DNA from 4 places in the Micromonospora sp. NPDC048842 genome. Region 1 is predicted to be linked to each of the others. Evidence: riboswitches for the same ligand, from Rfam matches in the RefSeq annotation. Region 1 holds a riboswitch; each other region holds the start of a gene.

Region 1 (7,601 bases):
CCTGCCAGACACCCTGTCCGCCAGGGTGCAGGTGCAGCTCGGGGTGGTCGTTGGGCTGGTCCACAGTCACCGTCAGCTGTGGAGTGGGCGCGAAGACCATCACGTGCCCACTCATTGGTCGTCGCCGTTCATGCTGGCCGCCCTTCGGCATCTTCGGGAAGGTTTCGCACTAACCGACCTTAATGGCGCAGATGGTGGCAGGTCGGCGCATCGGCCCGGTCCGGCGCGGCGCTGAGGGCGCGGGGGCGTTGCCAGCCAGACATCGGTACGGGACGATCGGGCGACCAAACGACGGCGGGAGACGGTGTGCTCAGCAGCGATACCTTCAGCTACACCGTCCAGGCCCGGTGCTCACCCGCCGAGGCGGCAGCGTTGCTCAGCGACCTGACCCGGCAGGGCGAGCTGCATCCGCTGATCGTGCGGGTTCGCCGGGTGCCGCCCCGGCCCGGCGCCCAGGCCAGCTATACGATCAACGACCGGTTGGCGGCCGGTCCGCTGCGCTTCCGGACCACCTACCACGCGGACGTGCTGATCAGCGAGGCCGACGAGATCGTCATGGTGGCCCGCCAGTGGCCGGCCACCACGGTGCGAAACCACACCCGACTGCGCGCCGAGCCGGACGGCCTGGTCCGCATCGACGTGGAGATCACCCTGACCGCGCCGACGCCGCTGTTCCGCTACGCCTTCCGCCAGGCCCAGGCCGCTCACCTAGCCCTAGCCACCCGCCTGGGCGCGGCCCTGGACCAAACCAGCACCCCCCCAAACCCCACCTGACCCGCGCCGCGCCGCGCCGCGCCGCATCGCCCCGCCCGCCGCCCCGCCGCGTCGATCTTGCAGTTTCGGTTGTCTATATCGGCGTAATGCCCCATATGTCGGGACAGTAAGTGCAAGATCGCGGAGCAGGGCAGATCGCTTGCGCTTGGTGCGACGTGCTCAGCGGGGGTGGCGTCTAGATCGTGGTTGCGGCGCGATCACGGCTCGTGCGGGCCGGTCGGGTGGCGGAACGCCGGCCCCACGGCTTGTAGGTGGACAACACCGTCGCGATGACCATCAGGCTTGTCGACACCGCCGGCGCGATGACCAGGTCGGCGCGATCCCGGGCGGGCAGGGCGGCACCGACCGATCCGGCGTGACGCAGGTTCGGGGTGAGCAGGAACAGCACCAGCCCGACCATCACCGTGGTGAGCACGAGCTTGACCAGCACCCAGCGGTGGCGCAGCAGGCCCCACGGGGTGAGCAGCGAGCTGGCGACTCCGATCAGCCAGACCAGGACGCTCAGCGGCGCGAACAGCACAGTGCCGACCAGGGCCGTGACCGGATAGACCACCGCCGGGTCGGCGCCCCGCTGGACGGCGATGCCGAGGGTGAGCAGCACCAGGTCGGCGCCGAGCCAGCCGAGCGAGGTGACGAGGTGCAGGGTGAGCAGCGCCTTGCGGGTGGTGGGTCGGATCCGAGGCATACCGCGATGCTGCCCGCCGACCGCTGCCGGGTCGTCCGACGAGCGACGACATCAGGGGTACGCCCGGCGACGTAGCCCGGCCCCGGACACACGTGATGCCTGCGAGCCAGCACACGGCTCACAGGCATCACGACGCGTGGGTCAGTAGACCGACAGGTGTACGTGGTTGGTGTGGTCGGTCGACGGGGTGCCGTGCGCCCCGCTGTACGACTTCCACCCGCTGCTGGGCAGCCAGATCTGCCTGTACCAGATCACGTAGAGCACGGCGAGCCGGTCCGCGTTGCGGATGAAGTACGCGGCCAGGTTGTTGCCGTACGTCTTGTCGCCGCCTGTGGCGTTCCCGCCGAAGCCGCCCTTCTGCGCCGCGAAGTCGCAGGCCCGGCCCTTCGGGTGTTCACCGGAGCCGCTGGGGCGGTGGCACGAGACGTAGCGGGTGAATCCGGCGGCCTTGGCCTGGTTGAGCGCGTGCAGGGTGCGTGGGGTGATGCAGCCGTTGGCCGGCGTGGGGTCGTTGACGCTGCACGACTCGGAGGGCCAGGAGCCGTCGGAGTTGCGCGGTGCGGCCTTCGCGTTGGCGCTGGAGGTGCCCCGGTTGGAGCCGGCGTCGGCTGTGGTCTGCGGTTTGGGTGTCGTGGCCACTGTCAGGGCCCGTTCGGCCTGCTCCTTGCGCTTGGCCATGACCGCGACCTGCTTGCGCTGTTCGTTGATCTCACCGTCCAGGGCGACCCGGGTGCGGTTCGCCTTGTCCTTGCTGTTCAGCAGGTCGCGCAGCACCCGGTCCTCGTTGGCCGCCACCGCGTCCAGCGCGGCTGCCCGGTCCATGAAGCCTTCCGGAGTGTTGCTGTTGAGCAGCGCCGACATCGCACCGAGCCGGCCGGTGCGGTAGGCCACCTCGGCGATCTCGCCGACCTTGCCGTTGCGCTGGTCGATCTCACCCTCGATGGTCGTCAGCTGGGTGGCGAGTTGCTTCTGCCGTTGCACCGAGGTGTCCAGGGCGCGCTTCGCGTCCAGGTAGCCCTTGCTGGCCGCCTCGAGTTGGGCCCGCAACGCCGGGGTGCCGCCCTCCTCGTCGGAGTCGGGTGCGGCGGCTCGCAGGCCGGTCGGGGGAGCGGCCGAGGCGGTGCCGGCCGGAAGCGCGACGCCGAGGGCGAACATCGCGACGATCAGGGCCGCCAGTCGGGCGGCGGGTGGTCGTGCTGGTGCCACTGCGCATGTCCTTCCGTCAGCCGCCGACCGGGTTAGCTGACGGGTTCGGGACGGAAGATCCCTACCGCTGACGCGGATGCACCCCAGGAACATGGTTCCCCGGTTCGCCCAGTTGGGCGATTAGGCGGCGACCGCCACCGGCGCCGGGAGGGCGCCGCCTTGTGGAGGCCGGGACCGAGCCTACCGGTGCGGGTGGGGCCGCTGCAGCCGATGTGACGGACGGTGCGTGCGCCGCCACGGAAAATTACGGCGCCGTCACCATTCGATGGAGCCACAGGCTCCAGAAGCGGCGCCAGGCTCGATCTGCAACGTCGCGTGCTCGATGCGGAAGTCGTCGTGCAGGGCCGTACGGGCCGCGGTGAGCACCGCGCCGACCTCCGCGCCGGGTGCCATGGTCAGGTGAGCGGAGGCCACCTCCATGCCCGAGGTGAGCGTCCAGACGTGCAGGTCGTGCACCTCGACGACACCGGGGACGGCGGCGAGCCGGTCGTGCACCGCGGTCACCTGGAGGTGCTCCGGGGCGGCCTGCACCAGGATGCGGATGGCGGCGCGGGCCAGCCGCCAGGTGCGGGGCAGGATGAACACGCCGATGGCGACCGCGACCAGGGGGTCGGCCCACCACCAGTCGGTGACGGTGATGAGTAGCGCCGCGCCGATGACGCCGACCGAGCCGAGTAGGTCACCGAGCACCTCCAGGTAGGCGCCCTGGAGGTTGATGCTCTCCCGGGCTCCGGCGCGCAGGAGCGCGAAGGCGGCGATGTTCGCGAGCAGGCCGAGCACTGCCACCGCGAGCATCGGGCCGGCGATGACCTGGTGCGGGTCGCCGAAGCGGCGGATCGCCTCGATCACCACGTAGATCGCGACGCCGGAGAGCAGGACGGCGTTGGCCAGCGCGGCGAGCACCTCGAGCCGGTAGAGCCCGAAGGTGCGCTGCGGGTCGCCGGTGGCCCGCCGGGTCGCCGTGATGGCGGCGAGCGCCATCCCGATGCCGAGCACGTCGGTGAACATGTGCCCGGCGTCGGAGAGCAGGGCGAGCGAGCCGGTGTGCAGGGCGGCCACCGCCTCGACCACCATCAGGGTGGCGAGCAACCCGAACGCCGCCCAGAGTCGACCTCGGTGCTGGTGTGCGGCATTGGCGACGGACCCATGGTGGTGGTCATGACCTGCGCCCACGAGAACCACCTTCCGCCGCTGGTCGGGACCCGGTCAAATGTATGCTCACATCGCTATGTGTGCAAGTGTACGGGCAGGGCCTTCCGCTGGCGGCAGTCCGCACACGTCAGCCGGTCGGGTCGATGGTGGTGAGCCGCTGGGTGGCCCGGGAGAGCGCCACGTACAGGGTGCGCACGCCGGCACCCGGATCCGCCCGGATCTCGCTCGGGGCGACCAGCACCACCCCGTCGTACTCCATGCCCTTGGCCTCCAGGCTGGTCACCACCTGCAACCTCGGCGCGCCGAGCGCGCCGAGCCACCCGGCGACCTCGTCCCGGCGGGGGACCGGCGTGATCACCCCGACCGTGCCCTCCACCTCGGCCAGCAGGCCGGCGGCAGCCTCCACCGTCGCGGTCTCCAACTCCGTCGCGGGCACCACCAGCTCCACCGGCTCCACCCCGGTCGAGCGGACGGCGGTCGGCAGCGGCAGGTCCGGGTAGAGCCGACGGATCTCCGCCGCCGCCACCGCGAAGATCTCCGCCGAGTTGCGGTAGTTGGTGGTGAGCGTGAAGTCGTGTCGCTTGCGCCGGCCCAGCGCCTGGTCCCGGGCCCGGTCCAGTTCGTCGGGGTCGCCGGTCCACGCGGTCTGCGCGGGGTCGCCCACCACCGTCCAGGAGGCAAGCCGGCCGCGACGACCGATCATCCGCCACTGCATCGGCGAGACGTCCTGCGCCTCGTCCACGACCACGTGCGCGTAGTCCCGGTAGTCCTCCGGACGCTCCCGGGCCGCCGCGCGGGCCGCCCGCTGCCGTTCACCGAGGGTGCTCAGCTCACGGACGCCGCCGGCGAGCTGGAACGGATCGCGTCGCGCGCGGGCCGGCTGTGCGGGCTTACCGAGCAGCGCGTCCAACTCGTCCAGCAGTGCCACGTCGGCGATGGTCAGCCCGGCCGAGTCCAGACTCCGGTACGCGGCGCTGAGCAGCCGGATCTCCGCCGAGGAGAGGATCCCCCCGGCGTACCGGCGCAGCCGGTCCGGCTGCGCCAGCCAGCCGAGCACGTGCCGGGGGTGCAGCCGAGGCCACCATGCCTTGAGGAACTCCCGGAACTCCGACCGCTCGGCGATCTCCGCCTCGAACGCCGGTTGTTCCGGAAGCCGACCGCTGCTCAGCTCACGGGCCTGCGCCCAGAGCGCGGCGAACACCCCGTCGAAGCCGGCCCGGCGCACCTCGTTGCGTCGTGCGCCGCGTTGCAGCGCGCGGTCCCGGATCCGGTCCAGCGCGGCCCGGTCCAGCCGCAGCAGCGTGCCGCGGTAGAGCAGCCGCAGCTCACCCGGGCCGCCCGGCACCGCGTCGCGGGCCGCCCGCTCCAGCACCCGGCGCATCCGCAGCGAGCCCTTCACCGCCGCCACCTCGGGCGGGTCGGGGCGGGTGGCGGTCATCCCCGGGAAGAGGGTGCCCAGCGAGTGCAGGGTCGCGGTGTCCTCACCGAGCGACGGCAGCACGGAACCGATGTACTCGACGAAGACCGACGACGGGCCGACCACCAGGATGCCGCCGCCGGCGTAGCGGCTGCGGTCGGAGTACAACAGGAACGCGGCCCGGTGCAGGGCGACAGCTGTCTTGCCGGTGCCTGGGCCGCCCGCGACGATCGTCACGCCGGAGCCGGGGGAGCGGATCGCCTCGTCCTGCTCCCGCTGGATGGTCGCCACGATGTCGCGCATGCCCCGGCCGGTGGCCTTGGACAGGGTGGCCAGTAACGCGCCGTCACCGACGACAGTCATCCCCTCCGGGGCGGCCGTCGGGTCCAGCAGGTCGTCCTCGATCCGGGTGACCCGCTCGGCGCGGGACTGGATGGTGCGGCGCCGCACCACGTCCAGCGGCTGCGCCGGGGTGGCCTGGTAGAAGGCGGCCGCGGCCGGCGCGCGCCAGTCGACGACGAGCGTGACGGCGTTCTCGTCGCGGATCCCCAGTCGCCCGACGTGCAGCACCTGGCGGTCGAGCAGGTCCAGCCGGCCGAAGACCAGCCCCTCGTGCTCGGCGTCCAGGGTGTGCCGCCGCTGCGCCGCGTGGAAGACCATCGCGTCGCGCTCGACCAGGGCGCCGTGCGTGCCCACCCGGGCCATCCGGTAGCCGTCACGCTCGGCGCGGACGGCCGACTGCCGCAGCTCGGCCAGTCGGGCGTACACCCGGTCGAGGTGTCGTTGCTCGACGGCGATCTCCTGCTCCAGGCCGGTCTGGTCGGTCAACGCACGCTCCTTCAGAGGTCGCCGGCAGGCAGCGGGAACCGCGCGGGCCAACCGAGAAGAGTACGGCCCTGGGCGCGACCCGCCGCGCCCGAGGTGCGCGAACGTGCTCAGGCACCCGTCCCGGCGGGGGTCGCGCCATTGTGAGCCGGCGGCGACGCGCCACTGTGGGCCGGCGGCGATTCGGCGAGCACCCGCCGCACGACGCCGGTCAGCGCGGCGTTGACCTCGTCCGGACGTTCCATCATCAGCATGTGCCCGGCACCCGGGCAGACGGTCAGCTCGGTGGCCGGCAGGGCCGCCGCGATCGACTCGGCGCACGGCGGTGGGGTCAGCCGGTCGCGGTCACCGACCAGGGCGGCGGCCGGCAGGTGGGCCAACGCGGCGAGGGTGTCCAGTCGGTGCTGGGTGCCGATGGAGGCGCGGAACCCGCCGATCGAGCGCAGCGAGGCCCGAGCCACCGCCGACGTCACCAGGCGGATGTCGGCCGGCTCGCAGCGGTCACCGAAGAGCATCCACCGGATGCTCGGTTGCAGCGCGTTCAGCAGTGCCCGGGGCGCGCGCCACGAGCCACACCGGGCCAGCACGCCGGCGCCGGTCGTCTCGGCCAACCGGATCAACCGGGCGATCCGCGGCGAGAGCCCGTAGACGGTGTGCGTGTGCCCCTCGGCGGTGGTCGAGACGAAGACCAGGCCGGCGGTACGGGCGGCGAAGTGCGCGGGATGGCGGTGGGCGTACTCCATGATCGTCATGCCGCCCATCGAGTGCCCGACAAGCACCACCGGGCCGGTCGGCGCGACCGCGTCGATCACCGCCGCCAGGTCGTCACCCAACTGGGCCACTGTGGCAGTGGGCAGCGCCATGCAACTGGACCGGCCGTGCCCCCGCGCGTCGTAGGCGACCACCCGCACCGCACCGCCGAACGGCGGTGCCGTGAGCGCGTCGACCTGCCGGTGCCAGGCGCGCCCATCCAGCGTCCAGCCGTGCAGCAGGATGGCGGTGACCTGGGCGTCCGTCGGACCCGTCGCCTCGACGTTGAGCCGTACGCCGTCCGGCAGGCCGACCTCGAACCGCTCCGGCATCGCCACCTCCCCAGGGCCGCCCAGTACCACCAGCACCTCCGATACCCGGCGGTAACATGGGCTACCCGCCATGACACCACGCCAATCGCGCCGTGGCGAACATTCCCGACCTCGCCCGTGCCGGACGGCGGCGGGCCAAGCTGAACGGCATGGGGTCGTCGGGAGCGCCCATGGGTGCGACGTCGGGGCAGGGGCGGCAGGCCGGCGGCACGCCCCGCGCCGCGCTGGCCGACCTGCTCGCCGGGAATCGGCGGTTCGTCAGCGGCCAGCCGGTGCACGGACACGACGTCACTGCCGCCGCTGCGGCCTCTGGCGACCAGCAGCCGTACGCGGTGGTGCTGGGCTGCATCGACTCCCGGGTGCCGCTGGAGGCGATCTTCGACCAGACCTTCGGCGCGATCTGCGTGATCCGTACCGGTGGGCACGTGCTCGATCGCGCGGTCTGCGGCTCGATCGAGTA
Region 2 (7,601 bases), on a different contig from region 1:
AAGTAGTGCGTCCAGTCCCAGTACGGGCCCGGATCCCAGTGCATTCCCCGCACTGTCGAGGGAATGGTGCCGGGCACGTTGTCGTGGCCGATGATGTGTTGCCGGTCCAGTGGGATGCCCAGCCGCAGCGCCAGGTGCCGAACCAGCTTCGCCGAGGTCCGGTACATCGCCTCGGTGTACCAGGTGCCCTGCGCCGCGAAGCCCTCGTGTTCCAACCCGATCGACTTCGCGTTGACGTACCAGTTGCCGGCGTGCCAGCCGACATCCTTGGTCTTCACGTGCTGGGCGATGTGCCCGTCTACCGAGCGCAGCGAGTAGTGCCAGCTCACGTAGGTCGGGTCCTGGACGAGTTGCAGGGTCGTGGCCCAACTCGCCTCGGTGTCGTGGATGACTATGTACTCGATCTTCTGCCGCCCGGGCCGGTCGGAGAGGTCGTGGTTGCCGTAGTCCCCGTCGCCGAACGCCTCGTAGGGCGCCGGGATCCACTCGCAGGAGATGGCGCGGGGGCACTCCACCCCGTCCGGGCGGGCCAGGCGGCGCAGGCCCAGCCGGTCCAGCCAGGAACGCTCGGGCCGTACCGCGCGAGCCGGCAGTGTGATCTGCTGGCCGTCGTCGGTCACCCGGGCTTCGCCCGCGCCGATGGTGGTGAAGACCTCGTCGGCGAAGGCCGCGGCGGCGTCGGCGCTGTCCGCGCCGGAGTAGCGGGCCACCGCGCCGTACCAGGCGGCCGGGTCGGTGTCCGCGCCGACCGGCGCGCCCAGATCCCTCTGGTACGCGCTCAGCAGTGCGGCCCCACCCCGGATGTTGAGGCCCGCGTCGGTGCGCAGTGCCTCCGGGGTGGCGCCGGTCAGCGTGGCGGCGGCGTCGACGGTCTGCAACGCCGCTGTGGACGGCGCGGGTGCCTCGACCGGCCGGGGCGCTGGCACCCGGGCGGGACGGGAGTCGTCGCCGCGTGGGTCCTCGGCGCCGGCGTCGTGGTGGCCGCGCCCGGGCAGGGCGGTCACGTGCCGGGCGTCGGTCAGGTGCATCGGGCCGTAGCCGCCACTGGTGCTCGGTGTGCCGGCGTTGGTGTCCCAGCGCGACTCCAGGTAGGAGACGGCGAGCAGCACGACGGCCGGCACGCCGTACTCGCTGGCCGCAGCGGCGTACTGCTGCTGGCGGTCGGTGGTGGGCGCTGCGGCGGCCGGGCCGACGGAGAGCGGCACAGTGGTCGCGGCGGCGACCACTGTGGCGGCGAGCAGTGCGCGCCAGCCGGTCGACAGGGTTGGATGGTGCATCGAACCCCCTAGATTCTCGCGAAGTGAGGTCAGGTCACCATCGCGCCGTCCGGGAGGTCACGTCAATACCTTTCTATCTATCGAAGCCGATGGAAAGAATTCTTCACGCACTGTCGGTGACCTCTTCCAATCCGTACGGAGTGTCACTGCCGCACGGGTTGCGGATCGGTAACAAGCGTCTCTACTCTGGTCATTCGTCGGCCCGACAGCAGCTCCGCCCAGCCCGGGCGGTAACGGACCGACACCGCCGAGTCGTTTCCGAGCGAACCGGGGACCCAAGTCCCTCGGGGTGAATCCGCAGCCACTGCGGTAGGGCGCCGACTTCCCGCCCGAACCCGTCAGCTAACCCGGTAGGCGGTCAGGAAGAAGGAGTACGGAACCCCGGTGGCACTCCATGCCCCGCGGCCGTCGTCCGAGCGGTCGGCATCAGCCGGCCCGGTGTCGATAGTGCCGCGCCCACGCTGGTCCCGCTTCACCACCGCACTCGCCGCGCTGGCCGGCATCGCCGTCGTTCTGACCGGCAGTGCCACGGCGGCCCACGCCGATCCGTCCGTCGCCGAGATCGAGCGCCAGATCGACGCCGACTGGAACAAGCTCGAACCGATCATCGAACGGCACAACGCCACCCGCACCGACCTCGCCGCGAAGCGCAAGCAGGCCGACGCGCTGGCCGCCCGGATCACTCCGCTCGAGCGCCAGGTCGACGCCGCGATGGACAAGGTCAGCGCCCTGGCCGTACGCGCCTACAAGGGTGAGAACGTCTCGACGGTCAACGCCGTGCTGGGCAGCCGGTCGCCCAGCGAGGTGGTCGGCCAGCTCGAAATGCTCGACCGCTTCGCGCACAACCAGCAGAAGGACGTACGCCAGGTGGCCGACCTGCGCGACCAGTTGGCCGCGCAGAAGGCGCCACTGGACGAGATGGTGGCCCAGCTGACCCGCACGGAAGCTCAGCTGGCGGCGAAGAAGAAGCAGATCAACGATGAGATCGACCGCCTGCAGAAGCTGCGCCTCAAGGTGTACGGCAACGGCGGCGGCGGTCCGCTGCGCCCGGCGCCCTGCCCGGGTAGCTACCCCGGCGGCGCCGCGGGCACCGCAGTCAAGTTCGCCTGCGCGCAGATCGGCAAGCCCTACGTCTGGGGTGCCGAGGGCCCGAACTCGTACGACTGCTCCGGGCTGATGCTGGCCGCCTGGGCGAAGGCCGGCGTGTCGCTGCCACACAACGCCGCCGCGCAGAGCCGGGTGACCAAGGACGTCAGCAAGGGCGACCTGCGCCCTGGCGATCTGGTCTTCTACTACAGCGACATCCACCACGTCGGCATGTACGTCGGCGGCGGCTGGGTGGTGCACGCCTCGCAGGCCGGTCAGCCGGTCAAGATGAAGAAGGTCGACGACGGCCCGATCCACAGCTACGGCCGTCCAGGCTGACAGTGAGTGCTCGAAGGGCCCGTCGCGATCCGTCGCGGCGGGCCCTCGTCGTCTCGGTTCTAGCGGGTGGGCCTCAGCGGGTTGGCCAGGTGCGCCAGTGCTGCCAGGCGCGGCTGGGTGTCGGCCCCCGCTGGCCCTGGTAGCGCGAGCCGTAGACCACCGAGCCGTACGGGTGCTCGGCCGGCGAGGAGAGCCGGAAGATGCAGAGCTGCCCGATCTTCATGCCCGGCCAGAGGGTGATCGGCAGGTTCGCCACGTTCGAGAGTTCCAGCGTCACGTGACCGGAGAAGCCCGGGTCGATGAAGCCGGCGGTGGAGTGCGTGAGCAGACCGAGCCGGCCCAGGGAGCTCTTGCCCTCCAGTCGGCCGGCGAGCTGGTCACCCAGCGAGATGACCTCCAGCGTCGAGGCGAGCACGAACTCCCCCGGGTGCAGCACGAACGGCTCGCCGTCGGGGACCTCGACCGCCGAGGTCAGGTCGTCCTGCTGCATCGCGGGATCGATGTGGGTGTAGAGATGGTTGTTGAAGACCCGGAACAGCCGGTCGAGTCGGACGTCGATGCTGGAGGGTTGGACCAGGGTGGGCTCGAACGGCTCCAGGCCCAGCGTGCCGGCCTTGATCTCGGAGACCAGGTCGCGGTCGGAGAGCAGCATCGGACCACCATAGCCGCGTTGCCGAAAGTGGCTGGATTCGGTGCCGGTGACCAGCGCGTCGAGGTCGCTGCTCGTACATTTGTTCGATAGAATGCCCACATGGCTTCCTGGTCCGAATTCGCCGCCGACGAGCCCCGACTCGCCGACGGGATCCGCATTCTCCTCCAGCAATACGGGCCGGGCTTCGGCTATCTGGCCACTGTCCGTGCCGACGGCGGGCCCCGCGTCCATCCGGTCTCCCCGGTCATCACCGCCGAGGGGCTGTTCTGCTTCATCATCGACTCGCCCAAGCGTCGCGACCTCGAACGTGACGGCCGCTACGCGCTGCACTCGTTCCCGGCGGAGGAGAGCGACGACGAGGCGTACGTGGCGGGGCACGCCCGTCCGGTGAACGATCCGATCCGGGTGGCCCAGTTGGCGCAGAGCGCCCGGGCCGAGCCGCAGGTCGACTGGCGGCTCTTCGAGTTCACTGTCGACGTGGCGATGCTCACCCGCCGCGAGCAGCACATCGCGGGCATTCCGGGCCTCGCGCCGAGTCGGCCGGCCGTTCGGGTCTGGCTCGACCCAAACGCCCCGTCGGCGGTGGCAGCGCCGCTCGCCGTCCCGCAGGCTCGCCCGACCCGCCTCAGCCGTGACGTCCAGTGCACGGCCGCCTGACCACCGCCGGAAGATCATCGGTGCCGGCTCCGTCGTAACGGAGCCGGCACCGGGCGTACGTGCCGGTCCAGCGCCCGCCGCCTGCGGTGATCAACTCGACTTCAAGAAAGTCGCGGGGTCCCAGCGCTCCGGATGCCCCGACTTCCAGAAAGTCGAGTGGATCAACCCGGGCGGAGCGGTACGCGGACACCTGCGGCCGGCGGGGGTACCTGGGTGCAGAGGCCCGACGACTCGGGTACAGTGGTGCCGCTTGCGGGTGTAGTTCAATGGCAGAACATCAGCTTCCCAAGCTGACAGTGCGGGTTCGATTCCCGTCACCCGCTCCACGTACGGAAGCCCTGGTCAGGACAGACGTCCCGCCAGGGCTTCCGTGGTTCCGGGTGATGCCCGCTCGCCGCGTTCGCTGTTGAACTCAGCGCAACAGTCTGCAGCTCGTCCATGTTGGTTCGGTACCAAGTGCCTCGGGTGAAGGCGTGCAGGTCGCCCGCTCCGGCAGGTGTAGCGGAGCCGCTGTGCTTCGACGCCATCAGGTAGCACGAGACGGCACTGCCCGCCGATGCGGCGCACGCCGTCTGTGCCGATGCGCAGCGGCTGCACGAACGACACCCGAAGGTCCGTCTCCACGTCGATGGCACCGACAGTCCGGATCCCCTTGCCACCGACATGCCAGGTGACCTGCTTGCGCCGGGAGTCGATCCGGTTTGACCAGACGGCGAACGCCGTACCATCGGGCCCGACGCCGACCGCCTCAGGCTCGCTCTCCATATCCGCGCGGTCCGAGGGCGTCAGAAATCCATGGCGTTCCAGTGGCACAACCGGCAGCTTCAATACGTCCAGCCGCCGCTGAAGACTGGCCTGATCGCGTTCGCCTCGTGGTGTCGTCATCGCGACCATCATCGGTCACCCGACCACCGGATTCGCGAGGGTCGGCGGGCCATTAGCGGGCCGGTAGCCGGAGTCATCCCAGCGGGAAGTCGCAGACGGTACGCCAAGGGCTGACGTCGGGCGTTCCGGCAATGAGCCGGACTCTGTCGATGGCTGCGGTGATCGGCAGGTGCGCGGAGACGGCTTCTGCGGCGTGGCTCAGCGTGGGCTTGGCGGCGTCGTGACCGATGGTCAGGTGTGGCACCACGTCGCTGTGCGCCCCGGCATACGGGGGTGCCTCGGGAAAGCGCTGCCACACCGCCGACGTAAGTTCCCGGAACGGGCGAGCTGGCTGCGGAGCAAGCCAGACGACCGTGTCACCAAACCAGCCAACGTGCGTCAGCGCGACGTTGAAACGCGGTATCCCGGCAATGGTGTCGCGCAGCACCGCCAAGACCTGCTCATCGATCTCCTGTGGGGGCAGGAACGGGTGGAGGACGGTCACGTGCGCTGGCACCCCCCACCCGGCGGCCGGGTCCAGCGAGGCCCGGAACCGGCCCACCGCCTCCTCGGCCTCGGGTATCGGCACGATGAGCGCCGTCTGTGTCGGTTCCATCCCCGCAGTTTCCAACCACCGTCGGTGCCGGTCCACTGGATTCACCACCCGCCGGGCGGTCCGCGCCAGCAAGGTCGGACAGGCGTGGTGTGCAAGCGCCCGTCCCTAGTCTCCGGACCGCAGTCGTGCGGCGAGGAAGGACGGCCGTTCGGTGAGACGGGTGTACGCGGCTTCGTCGACCGTGCGGAGTTCGGCGCGCGGCCGTGGCTCGACGAGCTTCTCCAGTAGGAATCCGGCGTCCAGGAGTTCGCCGAGGAATGTTTCCACCGTCATCCGCTGGAAGTGGAGAGCGCCCGGCCCGTGCGGCAGGTCGACCCAGGAATCGTCGTAGTAGGAGCCGCCGAAGTGTCGCCAGTCAGCCGTCGGATGGGTGGTCGAGATGACGAGCCAGCCGGCGGGACGTAGCACCCGGCGCATCTCGGCGAGCAACTGCCGCCGGTTTGTCAGATGACCGATGACCAGCGCGCAGACGATCCCGTCGAAGGACGCATCGGCGGCGAAGTCCAATGGCCGCTCCAGGTCGTGCAGGCGAAACTGCGCTCGGCCGGCACGTGAGTGGGCATGGCGGAGCACTGTGGCGCTCGCGTCGATGCCGGTCACCCGGTCCCGGTAGGCATCCGAGCACGATCCCGACCGCCGAGGGGATCCGCAACCGTTTTCGCCCGGCGGCACGACGCTCGCCCGCAGCAGTTGGCAGAGGGCCGCTATCGGTAGTCGGCGAAGATGCGACGTTCCACGCCGTCGACGGTGACCGGGCCGCCGTGAGGAAGGATCCACTGCGGTCTGGTGTGGCCGAACGGGACGCCGACGCAGACGACGGCCTCGGGGTTGTAGCGGGTCACCACGTCGACGACAGTGTCGCGCTGCTGCTCGCGAAGTCGCGCCCGATCCGCGGCCGGGGGTCGACGGGTGTGGTCGGAGACCGGCGGACGGGCGACCAGGACCGCGTCGACGGCGCTGAGAAGACCTCGTTCACCCAGTGACCGGACGATCCAGCCGACTTCGCGGGCGGGGAGAAGCTCCTCCGACGTCTCGATGATCAGCACCCCGCCGTGCAGGACCTCCGGGGGAAACGGGAAGCGTCCCGCCGTCAGGATCCACTGGATGACTTCCAGGCAGCCACCCCAGGTGCGGCCGGTGACTGCGCGGGACGGCCCGTGCCAGCTCCACGGCTCCGTCGGTTCGCGCTCCCCAAACGACTTCAACGCCTGCGGATCTGCCCAGTCGATTCCGACATCCTCGGACTCACCCGGGTCGGTGATCTCCAGCCGATCCCCGGTGAGTAACGCCGCTCGCAGCGACCGAACGTGGATGTCGTCGACGGCAGGCCCGGGGCCGAGGTGCACCTGGGAGGACCCGCCGTAGAAGCTGGCGATGCCGTGACCCCAGAGCCAGTGGTGCAGGTTGGTGTTGTCGCTGGTGCCGAGGAACGGCTTCGGGTCGGCTCGGGCCAGGTCGGCGTCCAGGTGGGGGATGACAGTGATCTGGTCGTCGCCGCCGACGACGGCGAGAATGCCGCGTACCCGGGGATCCGCGAAGGCGGCGTTGATGTCCGCCGCCCGCGCTGCCGCGCTCGCGCCCACCTGGCGGGTGGTGGGGTATTCGACCGGAACGAGGCCGGTCAGGTCAGCGAGCCGTCGCATTGCCTGCTCGTGGATCCCGGGATAGGCGCCGGCCGCGGCGAAGGACGGTGAGAGGACCGCGAGGTGGTCCCCCGGGCGTGCCTTCCGAGGACGAACAAGCTCATGCTCCATGTCGAGATCCAACAGGTGCGCGAGCCCGTGCGCATCTCATTTCGAGACGCGTCCCAGGACCACCACGGCGATCTACCGGCGTGCAAGTGGGCCAGGAACGCGTGGTCGACCGCCGTCGGCGGAGCGGGCATCGGCCACACGGATGCCTCTCATGTTCATGGCAGGATCTGCCAGGTGCAGGTCAGGATGCTTGGTCCATTCGAGGTTCGCACGGACATCGGCACCGTCATCGACGTGCCGGGCGCGCGGCTGCGCGGGCTGCTGACCGCCCTCGCACTCAACCCGGGTCACGTGGTCCCGAAGGGGACCCTCGTCGACTGGATCTGGGGCGAACATCCGCCCACCGACGCGGCTAA
Region 3 (7,601 bases), on a different contig from region 1:
AGTCGTCGCTGTCGACGAACCAGACGTAGCGGCCGGTGGCCACGTCGAGCCCGGCGTTGCGGGCCAGCCCCAGACCAACGTTGCTGCTCAGGTGCACGACGCGCACGCCGTCGCGGCTGACCGCGTACGAGCGGAGCATGTCGCCGCAGCCGTCCGGGGAGGCGTCGTCGACGGCGATCAGCTCGACCGCGTCCGACTCGCCCGCCGGGATGTCGGCCCGGATCGACTCGAGGCACTGGTACAGGTACGCCTCGACGCCGTACACGGGCACGACGATGCTCAGCAGCGGTGCGTGCGTCGGCTCATTGACCACGTCCGCCACCTTCGACGACCCGGGTGGCCGGCCCCGGAACCTGACGTTGCCGCCGATGGTGAACTCTCTGAACTCCCGCCCAGCGGAAGGTTAACGCCGGGCCGGTGGGCGGTTTCCGGCCCGGGGAACGCAGGCTCGTGGGGCGGGTGGGATGCGTCCGGTTCACCCGGGAGTGACCCGGTAGGGTGCCTCGGTGCGGCCCTGCCGGGTCGTCGTGGGCGTCGCCGTCGCGCCGTCCGACGCCGCGACGAGGAGGCTACGACCGTGCTGGTGACCCTGCCGAGCGCCGGGATCCCGGCATGACGAGCGTCGCCGCGACGTCGGCCGCCCGGCCCGCACCGGCCGTGCCCCGGCTGCCCTCGCTGACCGGGCTGCGGTGGATCGCCGCTCTGCTGGTCTTCGGCTTCCACGCCGGCACCATGCGGATCATCGCCGAGCCGGACTACAAGGCAGTCATCGACGCGCTGTTCACCCTCGGTCTCTCCGGGGTGCAGTTCTTCTTCATCCTCAGCGGTTTCGTGCTGGTCTGGTCGGCCCGCGAGGGAGACTCCCGGCGTACGTTCTGGCGGCGACGGATCGCCAAGATCTACCCGAACCACCTGGTGCTGTTCGCGGCGACGCTGGTGGTCGCCTGGTGGTTCGCCGACCCGGTCCTGCCGGCGGCGGCGTTGGAGAACCTGCTGCTGTTGCAGGCGTGGGACCCTCGGCCTGGTTGGTTCTACAGCATCAACACCGTCAGCTGGTCGCTGTCCTGCGAGTTCTTCTTCTACCTGTGTCTGCCGCTGGCGCTGCCACTGCTGCGCCGGGCCCGACCGAAGCTGCTCTGGGCGCTGGTCGTCGCGCTGCCGCTGCTCATCCTCGCGCTCTGGCCGGCGCAGGAGTTGGTGCCGGAGGTGAGCCGCTGGTGGTTCACCCAGATCTTCCCGCCGGTGCGGTCGCTGGAGTTCTGGCTGGGCGCGGTGGCTGCCGAGTTGATGCGCCGAGGGCTCTGGCGCGGTCCCGGACTGACAGTGGCCAGCGGTATCTTCCTGGTCACCTGGGTGGCGGCAGCGCAGTGGATCCGCGCCGAGCTGTGGACCACGCTGCTCGCCGTCGCGTACCTGTTGGTGATCACCGCTGCCGCGGACGCGGACGTGCGGGGTCGGCGCTCGCCGTGGCGGTCCCGGCCGCTGGTCTGGCTCGGTGAGGTCTCGTTCGCCTTCTACCTGGTGCACGTGCTGGTGATGACGAGCGTGCTGCGCTGGAGCGGGACCTGGGGGATCGGCTTCGCGGGCTGGCGTGGCCCGGCCGTGGTGCTCGGCTTCCTGGCGGCGAACCTGGTCCTCGCCGGGCTGCTGCACCGCTTCGTCGAAACCCCGATGATGCGCCGGCTCGCGCCGCGCCGCGCGGCCCGTCCGGCGCCCGTCCCCCGACAACGCGCCGCAGGTGACGACGACGCACGGGAACCCGGAAGCAGCGCCCGCGGCGAGGTCGACGGACCTGCCGACGAGGTCGGTCAGGCTGACGGTCGATCAACGTACGTCGACCTGCGCTGACAACGTCCACCCTGGTCAACGGGGTCGGCGCGGCGTGATCCGACACGCCCGTGGCCGGTGCGCCCGGGTCTGCGCGACGGTACCGTTGGGACGTGCTTCCGGTCGCGTTCACCTGTCCGCTGTGGTGGGTGGCGCGCTGGGCGACTCGGGTGCTGACCAGCCTCGCCGTCGTCGCGGCCCTGGCGCTCGGCGCAGGCCCGACCACGGCCGTCACGCCAACACCCGGCCCGGTGCCGACGTCGAGCGCGGTGCCGGCCTCGGTCGCCGCCGGGTCGCTGGCGGCCTCGTACCGGCACTGCGGTGCGCCCACTGTGGCCCGCCCGGCCCCGGCGATACCGCCGGAGGCCGCCGAGGAGCCGGTCCCGACCTGGTCGGTCGACACGCCGGTGGCGCTCCCCGGTGATCAGGGCACCATCGCGGCCGGCGTGCTGCCGGTCCGCGCGGCCGAATCTGACCGGCTGCCCCTCGTCGACGGTACGAGCGGTCGGGCTTCCCGGGCCCCACCCGGACGCTGAGCCACCGGGACGACCGTCCCGTCACCGCGCACCCTGTCGACCCACCCGCTCCCTGACCCGCCGACCCGTGGCCCACAGCGGCCCGCTGATCGGCGCGGCTCCCCATCGCACTGCTCTCTCCCCGAGGTGCCGACCATGGAGACCGTCGTCTTCTACCAGTTCGTGACCGAGATGCCGCGGGCCGCCGCCATCTGGTCGACGCTGTTCCTGCTGACCCTGGGCCTGCTCACCGTGCTGGCCGCCCGCCCCGAACGGGACCGGCCCACTGACGACCCGCTCCCGGCCGGGCCCACGCCTCGGGAGGTGGCCGCCGCCGAGGCCGTCGACCTGCGTCGCTACGCCGAGGAGGTGGCCGTCGCCGCGGCCGGCGCGGCCACCACCGCCCAGCGGCGGCGCGCCGCCTGGCTGACCGCTCAGGAGCAACTGGAGCAGGCCTGGACCGGGTACGACGAGGCGGACACCGCCGCGCGTCGCTTCGCCGACGCCGGGGCACTGCCCACCCCGCAGACCCCGCACACCCCCGCCGAGTACGCCGCTCGGGAACGCTATCTGCACCGGGCGGCGATGGCGGCGTACTGGCGAGGCGACCTGACAATGGCGCAGCTCGGCGACGTGTTCGGGCACCGGCGTGGCTGGGATCCCCGGCGACACCCGGTCGAGCAGGAGGTGCTGATCAGCCGGGTGGTCCGGGATGCGCGGCTGGCCGACTACCAGGTGGCCGCCGACGGCGAGCGGGCCGCCTGGCGCGACGCGGAGTTGGCCGCACAGTCCGCTCGTGCCCTCGCCGAGGAGGCGTACGCGGCGGCGGCCCGGCTACGCCCGACCCTGGTCCCCGCGCGCCGCACGGTGGCCGGGGCGCTGCGTCCCGTGGCACTGTGGCGCCCGGCCCGGGTGGGTTGAGCCCAATCCGTGATGTGAGGCCGCTCACCCAATCACGAAAGCGGACGTCCGACGCAGTCGGCGGGATTGTTCCCGCGATTGTGGGCGCGTTCTTTACGGCCTGTCCGGTTGTCGCCCGGAGGTGTCGCCGTAACCCGTTGTCCCATCGAGTCACATCAGCGGCAATACGCGCAGAAATTGTCGCGCCAATTGGGGTTTACGCAGGTGAACCTGGCTTGGCAGGGCGTTGAGACGCCAGTAGTGTCGTCCCGTCCGGTGCGGTAACCGATCGCAAGACGCGACGCCGCATCGACCCGCTTAATCGTGATCAACGAACCGGGGACCCACCAGTAAGTCCGGGGTGAATCCGCGAGCCACGGCCCGCGGTAGGGCGTCTTCCCGCCCGAATCCGTCAGCTAACCCGGTAGGCGGTGTCGGAAGGAGTCCCATCCTCGTGCAGCACCTTTCCACCCCTCGGTTGTTCCCTCGCCTCCACGGCGCGGCGGTGCACCCGCTCACTCGTCCAGTGACGGTGAGCTGACCCCCGGGTCATCGCCTTCCCCGCCCGGCCGCGCCGGGCGTTCCCCTGAGCGGTTCACCATCCGCGGACCACGGTCCGTGCGCTGGCGCCTGCCCGGATACCGGTCCGGCCCCGGTGTGCCGCTCTCCCCCCGATCCGTGGAGGACCCCGTGAAGCACACCCTGCAGCGTCAGCTCCGCCGCCTCGCCACCGAGCGCCCGTACCAGATCGTCGCCGCCTCCGCCGCGGCCCTCGCGATCGCCACCACCACCGGCGCCCTGCTCACCACTGCCGACGACGCCCCGGCCGGCCAGCGCACCGCGACCACTGTCGCCGAGATGCGCAGCGACGTCGCCGCCTCCCGCGGCGAGGCTCGGGACGCGTCCCCCTCGGCCAGCGCCGCGCCGACCACTGCCGCCCCGGCCACCACCGCCGCGTCGCCCGCCGCCAAGGCCAGCAGCAACCCGGACCTGACCCGGAAGCCGGAGCGGCCGAAGCCGCCCGCGACCAAGGTGCTCGACTACGACTACGAGGCGCAGAACACCTACTACAACTGCGGCCCGGCGGCCACCCGGAACGCGCTCAGCGCCGCCGGCATCGACCGCACCCAGGAGGAGCTCGGCGCCGAGCTGGGCACCACCGAGATGGGCACCAACTCGGCCGAGGACACCACCCGGGTGCTCAACGCCGAGGTGAAGGGCTCCCCGTACCGGACCCGGATGTTCCCCGGCGCGCCCAGCCCGGCCCAGATGGACCGGCTGCAGGCCGACGTGGTGAAGGCCATCACCGACGGTCGGGGCGTGGTGGCGAACGTCGTCGGGGACGCCACCGACACCGACGGCAGCTGGCACTCCTACGGCGGTGGGCACTACATCGCCGTCGTGGGCTACAAGGACAACGGTCGCACCGTGCGGATCGCCGACTCGGCGAACCCGGCCGACCCGTCGTACTGGATCACCACGATCGACCTGGCCAACTGGATCACCAGCCGGGGCTACTCCGCCTGACCCGGGCACGCTGACCGCCGCGGGCGCCGTCCTCCACAAGGGGCCGGCGCCCGCGGCGTTTGTGCGCGCGGTCCGGCGTCGACGGCTCTCGTACCGGGCCGTGAACCGTGGGAGACTGCGGCCGTGGTGGAGAAAACGGGTGGTCACGCCGGCCGCAGGCCGGTCCTGCTGCTGCTGCACGGCATGGGAGCGACCGGGGACGTGTGGTTGCCCTGGGCCCCGTACCTCGAGCAGCACTGGCCCGGGCGGTGGCTGGCACCGGACCTCGCCGGCCACGGCTGGGCGTCGCCGCTGCCGTCGTACTCCTTCCCGGGCTTCGCCCAGCAGGTCGCGCAGGCCCTCGCACCCGACGACCGGCTGGTCGTGCTCGGGCACTCGCTGGGTGGGGTGGTCGGCCTGGTGCTCGCCGCCCGCGACGCCGGAACGCCGGTGGACGCTGTCGTCGGGCTGGGCATCAAGGCACTCTGGTCACCCGCCGAGCTGGCCCGCGCCGCCGAGGTCGCCGCCCGCCCGGTGAGCTGGTTCGCCAGCCGCGCCGAGGCGGCGCGCCGCTACCTGCGGGTCTCCGGGCTGGCCGGCCTGGTCTCGCCGGACCACCCGGTGGTGGACGCCGGGCTGCGCCAGGTCGACGGCCGATGGCGCCTCGCCATGGACCCGAGCGCCTTCGCCGTCGGCGAGCCCGACCTGGCCGCGCTGCTGGCGGCGACCGACGTGCCGGTGGTGCTGGCGCGCGGGGAGAACGACCCGATGGTCACCGACGAACAGCTCAAGGAGTACGGCGTACCGGTGGCCACGCTTCCGGGTCTCGGGCACAACGCGCACGTGGAGGACCCGGCGGCGGTGCTGGCGCTGCTCCACCCGTACCGCTGAGCGGCTACGCCGTTGTGGACGCGGTCAGTGTCTCGGCCGGTGCCAGCTCGCGGCGGGCGGCGGTCAGGAACGCCTCGGCGTACGCCTCGGCCGGGAAGTCACCCAGGTAACGGCGGCGGGTGGCCCAGCGAGCCTCGGCCAGCGGATCGGTGTCCAGCAGGGCGGTCAGCACCTCGTCCACGTTGGACATGTCCCGACGCAACACGTAACCCGACCCGGCCAGCGGGAACCGCTCCACGAACCGGTCGCCCTCGTCGCCCATGTCGGTGACCGCGTACGGCTTGCCGGAGTAGAGGAAGTCCGAGATCACGCCGGACACGTCGGAGACCAGTGCGTCGGCGGAGTTGACGCACTCGGTCAGGCTCAGCTCCCGAGCCGCCGCGCCGACCACGTGCTGGCGGCCGGTGCGGGCCCGGTCGGCGACGAGCAACTCGGTCAGGCGGCCCAGTTGGCGGGCCGATGCCGGGTTCTGCGTGGTGTACGGGTGGGCTCGCAGGATCACCCTCGCGCCGCGCTCCAACAGTCGGCGCAGCAGGCTTTCGGCCACCGGCAGCGAGCAGTAGTCGGCGTCGGCGTGGTGCCCGGTCCAGGTCGGCGTGTAGAGCACCGTCGGGTGCGCCAACCCTCGTGCGGGCTCCGGGCGTACCTCGATCGACTCGACCTGTGGGCGACCCACCACCACGAACTTGTCCGCCGGGATCTGCACGCCGGCGCGTGCGTACCTGTCGATCGCCGCCTGCCCGGCCACGAAGATCCGGTCGAAGATCCCCGACACCGGGTTGGCGCTCGGCGCCTTGTCGCTGTCGCCGTGGTGCAACTGGATGTGGGTGAGCTGGGTGAAGCGGACGCAGTGGCTGTTCTTCGCACCGTGGTTGACGTAGAACGCCGCCCGCAGGCTCGGCACCAACGCCTCGTCCATCGCCCCCAGGGTGGGGCAGTAGACGACCGGCGCGTCGGTGGCCGCCGCGATCGGGGCCAGGAACTCCGGCTCACGCAGCACGACCAGGAACGGCCGGCCGATCCGTTCCAGGTACGGCAGCCACATGGTGACCTGGTATTCCGAGCCGGGAGGCGCGGAGAAGTAGAGCAGGAACTCCGGCTGGTGCCGGCGCAGCGCGGCGGCCACCGACCCGCCACCGGCCCGCGGCCGGAACCGTCGCCGGGCCAGGTCCAGCGCGACCGCACCGGCGCCCGCGCCGACCAGCAGGCTGGCGGCCAGCGCCACACCGGCCGGCAGGGCCAGCGCGGCGGCGAGCGCCAGGGCGGCGAGCAGCCCGAGCAGTGCCGTGCCGAGCCGGTCGGCGATCAGCGGCGTCCAGGCGCGTACCGGAAGATTGGCCGCCCGGATCTCCAGACCGCCGGCGGTGCGCAGCGGCCCCACCAGCAGCACCAGCCCCAGCAGGACCAGCCCGGTGGCGACCAGCGCGAGGTTGAGCCCGTCGTCCAGCCGCCGGGAGTAGCCGACCAGGATCGCCGCGGCGATCAACCCGGTCTCCGCCACCAGGTCGGCGCTGGGCCGGATCCGCTGCTCAGCGGCCGAGGCGGCCAGCGCGGCGACGGCCAACGCCAGCCCCCAGCCGGTCGCGCCGGTCAGCGCCAGCACGACGAAGGCCAGCACGGCCAACCCGGTGGTCAGGCACCGGGCGGCCAGCTTTCGGACCAGGTCGCCGCGCATGTCGCTCCGTTCGTGGTTCCGCAGCCGTCGGCGTCAGTTGGCGGACGTCGCGCCGGCGGGTGCCTCGACCCGACCCGCCCCGGACTGCGCCGGCACGCTCGGCGTGGGCCCGTCACCGGGAGCCCGGCGTACGTCGATCACCTGACCGGTCAGGTCGGAGATCAGCACGTCCAGCGACGACTGGGCGACGGCCTCCGCGGCGAGCAGGGTGTGCTCCGGCTCCTCGCCGAAGGCCCGCGTCCGCATCGGGGTGGCGGTGCGCTCCGGGTTGATGCAGTTGACGCGCA
Region 4 (7,601 bases), on a different contig from region 1:
GTCGGCCCCGCCGGTCGGTGCGGGCCCGCTCGGGGTGGGGGCTGCTGCTCCGGTCGGGGCACCGCCGGTCACCACTGTGAACTCGGCGGTGTGCACCCGCCCGCCGTGTTGGAAGTCGAGGTAGAGCCGGTAGCTGCCGGCCGAGGGCACCTCGGCGAGGAAGGTGACGGCCGGACCGGGCCGGGTGCGCCCATCGCCTGGCGTCCCGTCCGGGTGCACGTGCAGGTACGCCAGATCACCCCGACGTAGTGCCACGAGGTGCCCGTACGCGCCCAGGTAGGGCTCCAGGTCGGTGACCGGCTGCCCGTCCCGGCTGACGGTCAGTGTCAGCGGCGACGTGCGGCCGGGCTGCGGCGTGCCGGTCAGTGTGACCGTGTAGCCGTCGACTGTGGTGCTGGTCGCCGGGGCGGGCAGCGGCCGTTCGGTCAACTCGCCGGGGACTGTCACGTCCACGCCGAGGGTCAGCGGCTCACCCCCGGTCGGGGCGAAGTCCGCGAACGCCCGCCACTGCCCGGGGCCGGCCAGCGGGGTGTCGACCCGCCAGGTGCCGTCCGGGGCCAGCTCGGGGTGGACGTGACGGAAGCCGGAGAGGTCCCGACGGGCGACGATCAGGTGCATCTGCTTGTCGTGCGCCACGTCGTACCGGGTGACCGGGCGGCCGTCCGGGCCGGCGATCCGGAAGGCGAACTCGTCGGCCGGGGCGTCGACCGGTTCGAGGGTGTAGCCGCGTTCGGAGACGAGCAGCCCGCCGGGGAGCCGGTCGGCCGTCTCGTCGTGCTCGCCCGTCGCAGGAGCGGCATCGCCGTCGTGCCGGCCCTCGACCACCGGGGCGCGGTCGACCACCCGGCCGATCCCGTACGTCGTGCCGAAGATCGCCGCCAGGCCGACGGCGAACCCGGCCAGTCTCGTCACGGTGCGCACGCCGGCCCGCCGATCACGCGTCGACGAGGTCGTAGCCGGCCTCGTCGACTGCGGCTCGAACAGTCGCGGTGTCCAGCGGCTGATCGCTGCTGACGGTGACGCGGCCGGCCTCGAGGTCGACCTTGACGTCACGCACGCCCGCGATGGCACCGACCTCGGCGCTGACCGCGCTGACACAGTGCCCGCAGGTCATGCCCTGCACCTGGTACGTCGTGTCGACCATCGGTTCGTCTCCTTCGGGGTACCGGTACCCGGTGGGGGTATCTCAACAGAACCGACCGTACCATACCCCCTGGGGGTACGCTATCGTTGTCGACATGACGGCACCCACCCCGATCCGCGGATACACCGCCAGCAAGGATCAGCTGCTCGCGCGGCTCCGCCGCGTCGAGGGGCAGGTCCGGGGCATCGAGAAGATGGTCGACGACGACCGCTACTGCATCGACGTGCTCACCCAGATCTCCGCCATCCAGGCCGCCCTCGACAAGGTGGCCCTCGGGCTGCTCGACGGGCACGCCCGGCACTGCATGCACGAGGGCGCCGCCGAGGGCCGGGCCGACGAGATGGCCACCGAGATGATGGCGGCGGTCGGCCGGCTGATGAAGCGCGGCTGACAAGCGCTCAGTCCGGCGCGGGGTCGAGACGGACCCGGCGCAGCAACTGCGCGTTGAGCGCCACCACGATGGTGGACGCCGACATCAGCACCGCGGCCAGCGCCGGGCTCAACGCCACGCCGGCCCAGGCCAGCACCCCGGCGGCCAGCGGCAGCGCCACCACGTTGTAGCCGGCCGCCCAGGCCAGGTTCTGTCGCATCTTCCGGTACGACGCCCGGGACAGCCGGACCACGGCCGCCACCCCACGCGGGTCCGAGGATGCCAACACCACACCGGCGGACTCGATTGCCACATCCGTGCCCGCGCCGATCGCGATACCCACGTCCGCCCGGGCCAGCGCCGGAGCGTCGTTCACCCCGTCACCGACCATCGCCACCACCAACCCCCGCCGCTGCAGCTCGGCCACCCGATCGTCCTTCTCCGCCGGCAGCACCTCGGCGAAGACCTCGTCGACGCCAGGTCGGAAGCCGAGGTCGGCCGCGACCGCCTCGGCCACCGACCGAGCGTCACCAGTGATCATGGCGATGGTGCGGACACCCTCGGCTCGCAGCTCGTCGACGGCACGCCGGGCCTCCGGACGCACCTCGTCGGTCAACGCGAACGCACCGAGCACGGCGTCCGGTAGCCGCACCAGGTGCAACACCGCGGCACCCCGCGCCGACCACCGCCCGGTCGCCGCTTCCAGCTCCGCCGGGACCGAAAGGCCCAGCTCGCGCAGCAGCGCCGGCCCGCCCACCGCATACTCCGTACCGTCGATCGTCGCCTGCACACCGCGGCCCGGCAACGACCGGAACCCGGCCGCCCGGGCCGGGCCGGCCCGGCCTGCCGCCGCCACTATCGCCCGGGCCAACGGATGTTCGCTCTCCGACTCGACACCGGCCGCGATCCGCAGCAGCTCGTCCCGCTCGACGCCGGACGCCGTCACCAGATCGGTCACCCCGTGCTCGCCCCGGGTCAGCGTGCCGGTCTTGTCGAAGAGCACCGCGCCGACAGTCCGCATCCGCTCCAGGGCCAACCGGTCCTTGACCAGAATCCCGGACCGAGCGGCGAGCGCCGTGGAGAGCGCGACGACCAACGGGATGGCGAGACCCAGCGCGTGCGGGCAGGCGATCACCAGGACGGTGACCGCACGGACCACCGCCTCGTCCGGCTGACCGAGCGCGGTCCAGACCAGCACCGTCAGCACGGCGGTGCCGGTGGCCAGGTAGAACAGCGCGGCCGCGAACCGATCGGCCAACAGTTGGGCTCGCCCACCGGAAGCCTGGGCCTGCGCGACCATGCGCTGGATGCCAGCGAGGGCGGTCTGCTCACCCAACGCCTCGACGCGCACCCGGATCGCCGAGTCGGTGGCGACGGTGCCGGCCACCACCCGGTCGCCCGTCGACCGGGCGACCGGCCGTGACTCCCCGGTGATCATCGACTCGTCCAGCTCGGCGCGGCCCTCGACGACCCTGCCGTCCGCCGGCACCCGACCCCCCGGCCGGACCAGCACCACGTCGCCGATCCGCAGACCGGTCACCGGCACCTCCTCGACCCGCCCGTCCGCCGCCACCCGTTCGGCGTCGTCCGGCAACAGCGCGGCCAGCGCCGCCAGCGCTCCCCGGGCCTGCCCGATGGCCTTCATCTCCTGCCAGTGCCCGAGCAGCATGATGGTGACCAGCGCGGCCAACTCCCACCAGAAGTCCAGGTCGAAGGCGCCGACGCTGGTCGCCAGCGACGCGGCGTACGCGACGGTGATCGCCATCGCGACCAGCAGCATCATCCCGGGCGCCCGGTCCCGCACCTCCCGAACCGCACCAACCAGGAACGGCCAACCGCCCCACCAGAACACCACCGAGCCGAGCACCGGCCCCACCCAGGCCCGACCGGGGACGTCGTTCCCGGACAGGCCCAGCTGATCCGACACGAGACGACTCGTCAGCACCACCGGGATGGTCAACACCAGGCAGACCCAGAACCGGCGGCGGAACATCGCCGGATCGTGCCCGGCGTGCTTGTCGTGCGCGGCGTGCCCGGCGTGTTTCTCGTGCGGCATGGGTCCGGCGCGTCGCTGGCGATCGGGGTCGGGCGGTGACGGAGCGGGCATGGCTCCAACATGCCGCCCCGGAGACCGCCACGCGAGCGGTTCGGCCGCCCGACACTCCGCCACGACCTGCAACCCCCAGGAGGGCTGGCTAGCATCTCCCGCGATGGCTCTCCGTATGCCGCCGCACAGTCGGGCACCGGCGCCGCCACGTCGTGGCGTCGCCCCCGGCCGACCGGGCCGAGCACTGACCGTCTGTGATCAAGCGGTCGTCAGGCAGCGATCCGCCCCGCCGTCGGCCGCGTTTCCACCGCAACGGTGAACCGCCCGGCCCGCTGACCCGTATCCCGCACCGGATCGTTGGGAGTCTCGCCTTGGCCGCCGACCACACTCACCCCGCTCCGTCCGCCCCACCACGGGTGCGACGGATCCTCGTCGTGACTGTGGTACCTCTCTTCGTCGCCACAGTGCTGGCCGCGGTGCTGCTCTGGCCTCGCGGCGGGTCACCACAGACCGATGGTGGTGCGGACGTGCCGCGCTACCCCGGGACTGTCACCCGGGTGGTGAGCGAGCCGTGCCCGCCGGCGCCGTCGGTTCCGGAGGGCACACCAAGGGTCGGCGACGGGCGGTGCGGCGCTGTCGACGTCCGGGTGGACGACGGGCCGACCGCCGGCCAGCAGGTACGGACACCGGTGCCGGACGGGCCGGGCGCGCCCCGGGTCGAGGTCGGCGACGAGGTCGTCCTGGTCGAGCTGGCCGATCCGATCGATCCCGCCGTCAGCAACTGGAACATCGCCGAGCACCAACGCGGCACCCCGATGGTGTGGCTGGCGGTGGTCTTCGCGGCCGCGATCGTCGCGTTCGGCCGGTGGCGAGGTCTGGCCGCGCTCGCCGGGCTGGCCGCCAGCTTCGCCATCCTGCTCACCTTCGTGCTGCCGGGCATCAGCGCGGGCAGGTCACCGCTGCTGGTGGCGGTGGTCGGCGCGGCCCTGATCATGTTCGTGGTGCTCTATCTGACCCACGGGGTCACCGCACAGACCTCGGTAGCGGTGCTCGGCACACTGGGCAGCCTGGTGCTGACCGGCGTGCTCGCCACCATCGCCACGGCCGCGACCCACCTCACCGGCTTCGGCAGCGAGGACGCCACCACCCTGTCGATGTTCCAGGGCGACGTGGACCTGCACGGTCTGCTGCTCGCCGGGATCATCATCGGATCACTCGGCGTGCTCGACGACGTGACTGTCACTCAGGCAGCCACCGTCACCGAACTGGCGAACGCCAACCCCGGGCTGTCCCGGTTGCAGCTGTACCGTGCCGCCACCCGGGTCGGCCGCGCGCACATCGCCTCCACTGTCAACACCATCGTGCTGGCGTACGCGGGCGCGTCACTGCCGCTGCTGCTCCTGCTGACCGCCGACTCGCGGCCGATCGGGCAGATCCTCACCAGTGAGTTCCTCGCGCAGGAGATCGTCCGCAGCGCGGTCGCCACCCTCGGTCTGATCGCCGCCGTGCCGTTGACCACCGGGCTGGCAGCGGTGGTGACCGCCGCCGGGCGCGGCGATGCCACGCCGTCCACCGGCGCTCCCGCGCCCCGGCCCCAGCCGGACCGCAGCGAGGCTCTGGCCGCACTCAGCTCACCGCGAACGGCCGGCTCCGACGAGCCGGACCGGACGCGGACCGCACCCCCATCCGAGGCCACCGACCGGTGGCCGGAGTCGAACAGGAGCACTGATACGGCATGGTGACACTCCTCAGCGTGACCAGATCGGGCATCCACCCTGAGAACCGCGTCACTGGTCACTCAACGCAATGGCGAAATGACGCTTTTGGTCGGCATCCAGGCGTAGCTCAGCCGGTCGACTCTCGGGTAACCTCGCTGCCGGTCACCGATGAAGGCGCGAAGCGGCGCCTGCGGTGCCACCGCCCAATCGCCAACCGGCGAGCCGGGGACCCAGGTACCTGGGGTGAATCCGCGTCAGCGGTAGGGGCCACTTCCGCCCCGAACCCGTCAGCTAACCCGGTCGGCGGTCGACGGAAGGGAACATTGTGACGGCACCCCTACGCCGCTGGTTGACACCCGTGGTGGCCGTGATCGCCGCACTGACAGTGCTCGCCGGGCCGCTGCCGGCGCACGCCGCCCCGACGAACCCCACACCGTCCGGGCACGAGGAGGACGGCGAGCCCAAGCTGCTCAACGACGTCATCGAGCAGGCCAACCGCGACTACTCCGCCGCAAAGTCCAAGCTGGACAAATCCAAGAAGCGGCAGGGCGAGTTGGCCGCGGAGGTCAACCGGGCCAAGGCCGACCTGGACGCGTTGGCCCCGCAGGTCGGGCAGATCGCCGCCCAGGCGTACCGGACCGGCCGGATCGGCGCGGTCGCGATGCTGCTGGAGAGCGACGCTCCCGACTCGTTCGTCCAGCGCGCCGGGCTGCTCGACGAGATGAACATGGTCAACGAGAAGAAGCTCTCCGAGGTCAACGAGGTGAAGGCCCGCGCCGAGCAGGCCAAGCTGGCCCTCGACACCGAGGTTCGGGAGCAGCAGAAGCAGACGGCCCTGATGGCGAAGCGCAAGAGCGAGGCCGACAAGGCGCTCTCCCTCGTGGGCGGGAAGGGCTTCACCGGCGGCCTGGTGGACGCCACCTCCAAGGTCGCGAAGATCGGCCCGGGTCGCACGGCCGACGGTGACTGGAAGCCGCAGTCGTGCAGCGAGAAGGACCCCACCACGTCCGGCTGCGTCACGCCGCGCACGCTGCACGCGTACAAGGAGGTCAAGGCGGCCGGCTTCAACCGGTTCGTCGGCTGCTACCGCCCCGGTGGGCCGTGGGAGCACCCGAAGGGCCGCGCCTGCGACTGGTCGCTACAGAAGAGCGGGTTCTCCCCGTGGCACAACAACGACACCCGGACGTACGGCAACAACGTCGCCGCGTTCCTCATCCGTAACGCCGACCGGCTCGGCATCTACTACGTGATCTGGAACCGGCAGATCTGGTTCCCGGCCACCGGCTGGAGTTCGTACAGCGGGCCGTCGAACCACACCGACCACGTCCACATGTCGCTGCTCTGACCCGCACGATTCCCGTCGAGGGCCGTTCCGCGTGACGCGGAGCGGCCCTCGTCGCGTCAGACTGTGGCAGGCGCGGCCGGGTCGGTCGACTCGGGCGATCCGGCCGCTGTCGCCAACGTCGCGAAGCCGGCTGGCACGGCGGCCACCGGGCGCACCGCTCCGGCGGCCAGCCGGTAGGACACCCCCACCACCGCGCACCGCCCCCGCGCCACCTCGTCGGCCAGCACGGGAGACTGCCCGAGCAACGTCTCGACGGTCTGGGCGATGTGGATGTCGACGATGCCGTCGATGTCGTCCACGCCCTCGGCCTCGGCGCGGCGCAGGCTGGGCAGCACGGCGTCGACCACAGCGCGCAGATGACCGCTCGGCGCGGTTCCGGTCGCGGCGGACTCCCGGGCGGCCTGCACCGCACCGCACGAGTCGTGGCCAAGCACCACCACCAGCGGGGTGCCGAGCACTGTCACCGCGTACTCGACGCTGCCGAGCACCTCGGGGCCGGCGGTGTGCCCGGCGGTGCGAACCACGAACAGGTCGCCCAGACCCCGGTCGAAGATGATCTCGGCAGCGAGCCGCGAGTCGGAACAGCCGACGATCACCGCGAACGGGTGTTGCCCGTCGGCCACGGCGGCCCGGTGCCCGGCATCCTGGTTGGGGTGGCGTGGGGCGCCATCGACGAAGCGCCGGTTGCCGGCGACCAGCTCGGCGTACGCCCGGGTCGGCTCGCTGAGCGCGGTGGCCCGGTCGGTGGTCCGCTGCGGACCCGGCTGACCTCCGGAGCTCCCGGTATGACTCATCCCGCACCTCGTCTCGACGCATCTGGCCTGGTCAAGCCGGCTTTCCGCCGGCCGGGCGGGCGGGCGCTGGCTCGTGCTCCACCGTCACACGCACCGTAAGATGCGTCAAGGTATGCGTGATTTAGATTTCATACGTTGACTCCGGCCACCCCCTGGGCAACCTTCCCAGGGCAGCGCGGACCA

What was found. A riboswitch is a leader RNA that binds a small molecule or an ion and turns the genes downstream of it on or off. The one in region 1 is predicted to bind cyclic di-AMP.
Region 2: another riboswitch for cyclic di-AMP. It lies ahead of AB0C19_RS03805 (NlpC/P60 family protein); the one in region 1 lies ahead of AB0C19_RS08265 (hypothetical protein).
Region 3: another riboswitch for cyclic di-AMP. It lies ahead of AB0C19_RS10070 (C39 family peptidase); the one in region 1 lies ahead of AB0C19_RS08265 (hypothetical protein).
Region 4: another riboswitch for cyclic di-AMP. It lies ahead of AB0C19_RS24930 (hypothetical protein); the one in region 1 lies ahead of AB0C19_RS08265 (hypothetical protein).

What each region holds. Positions count from the first base shown of each region.
Region 1 is NZ_JBEZGK010000004.1:248,041-255,641, reverse strand. Features, by position in the region: gene AB0C19_RS08280 (PfkB family carbohydrate kinase) at 1-115, opposite strand, end outside; gene AB0C19_RS08275 (SRPBCC family protein) at 307-774, shown strand; gene AB0C19_RS08270 (hypothetical protein) at 950-1,459, opposite strand; gene AB0C19_RS08265 (hypothetical protein) at 1,601-2,614, opposite strand; cyclic di-AMP (ydaO/yuaA leader) riboswitch at 2,671-2,802, opposite strand; gene AB0C19_RS08260 (cation diffusion facilitator family transporter) at 2,921-3,838, opposite strand; gene AB0C19_RS08255 (AAA family ATPase) at 3,945-6,062, opposite strand; gene AB0C19_RS08250 (alpha/beta hydrolase) at 6,170-7,141, opposite strand; gene AB0C19_RS08245 (carbonic anhydrase) at 7,312-7,601, shown strand, end outside.
Region 2 is NZ_JBEZGK010000002.1:282,685-290,285, forward strand. Features, by position in the region: gene AB0C19_RS03800 (peptidoglycan recognition family protein) at 1-1,277, opposite strand, end outside; cyclic di-AMP (ydaO/yuaA leader) riboswitch at 1,513-1,648, shown strand; gene AB0C19_RS03805 (NlpC/P60 family protein) at 1,725-2,702, shown strand; gene dcd (dCTP deaminase) at 2,776-3,354, opposite strand; gene AB0C19_RS03815 (pyridoxamine 5'-phosphate oxidase family protein) at 3,454-4,011, shown strand; tRNA gene AB0C19_RS03820 (tRNA-Gly) at 4,264-4,337, shown strand; gene AB0C19_RS03825 (hypothetical protein) at 4,354-4,896, opposite strand; gene AB0C19_RS03830 (2'-5' RNA ligase family protein) at 4,970-5,491, opposite strand; gene AB0C19_RS03835 (class I SAM-dependent methyltransferase) at 5,597-6,268, opposite strand; gene AB0C19_RS03840 (LD-carboxypeptidase) at 6,196-7,134, opposite strand; partial or broken gene AB0C19_RS03845 (AfsR/SARP family transcriptional regulator) at 7,420-7,601, shown strand, end outside.
Region 3 is NZ_JBEZGK010000005.1:277,154-284,754, forward strand. Features, by position in the region: gene AB0C19_RS10050 (glycosyltransferase) at 1-313, opposite strand, end outside; gene AB0C19_RS10055 (acyltransferase) at 613-1,848, shown strand; gene AB0C19_RS10060 (hypothetical protein) at 1,941-2,363, shown strand; gene AB0C19_RS10065 (hypothetical protein) at 2,499-3,263, shown strand; cyclic di-AMP (ydaO/yuaA leader) riboswitch at 3,548-3,688, shown strand; gene AB0C19_RS10070 (C39 family peptidase) at 3,921-4,769, shown strand; gene AB0C19_RS10075 (alpha/beta fold hydrolase) at 4,893-5,639, shown strand; gene AB0C19_RS10080 (CDP-glycerol glycerophosphotransferase family protein) at 5,644-7,314, opposite strand; gene AB0C19_RS10085 (bifunctional cytidylyltransferase/SDR family oxidoreductase) at 7,348-7,601, opposite strand, start outside.
Region 4 is NZ_JBEZGK010000020.1:102,598-110,198, reverse strand. Features, by position in the region: gene AB0C19_RS24955 (hypothetical protein) at 1-921, opposite strand, end outside; gene AB0C19_RS24950 (copper ion binding protein) at 935-1,144, opposite strand; gene AB0C19_RS24945 (metal-sensitive transcriptional regulator) at 1,239-1,535, shown strand; gene AB0C19_RS24940 (heavy metal translocating P-type ATPase) at 1,543-3,570, opposite strand; gene AB0C19_RS24935 (YibE/F family protein) at 3,933-5,303, shown strand; cyclic di-AMP (ydaO/yuaA leader) riboswitch at 5,470-5,600, shown strand; gene AB0C19_RS24930 (hypothetical protein) at 5,605-6,624, shown strand; gene AB0C19_RS24925 (carbonic anhydrase) at 6,681-7,418, opposite strand.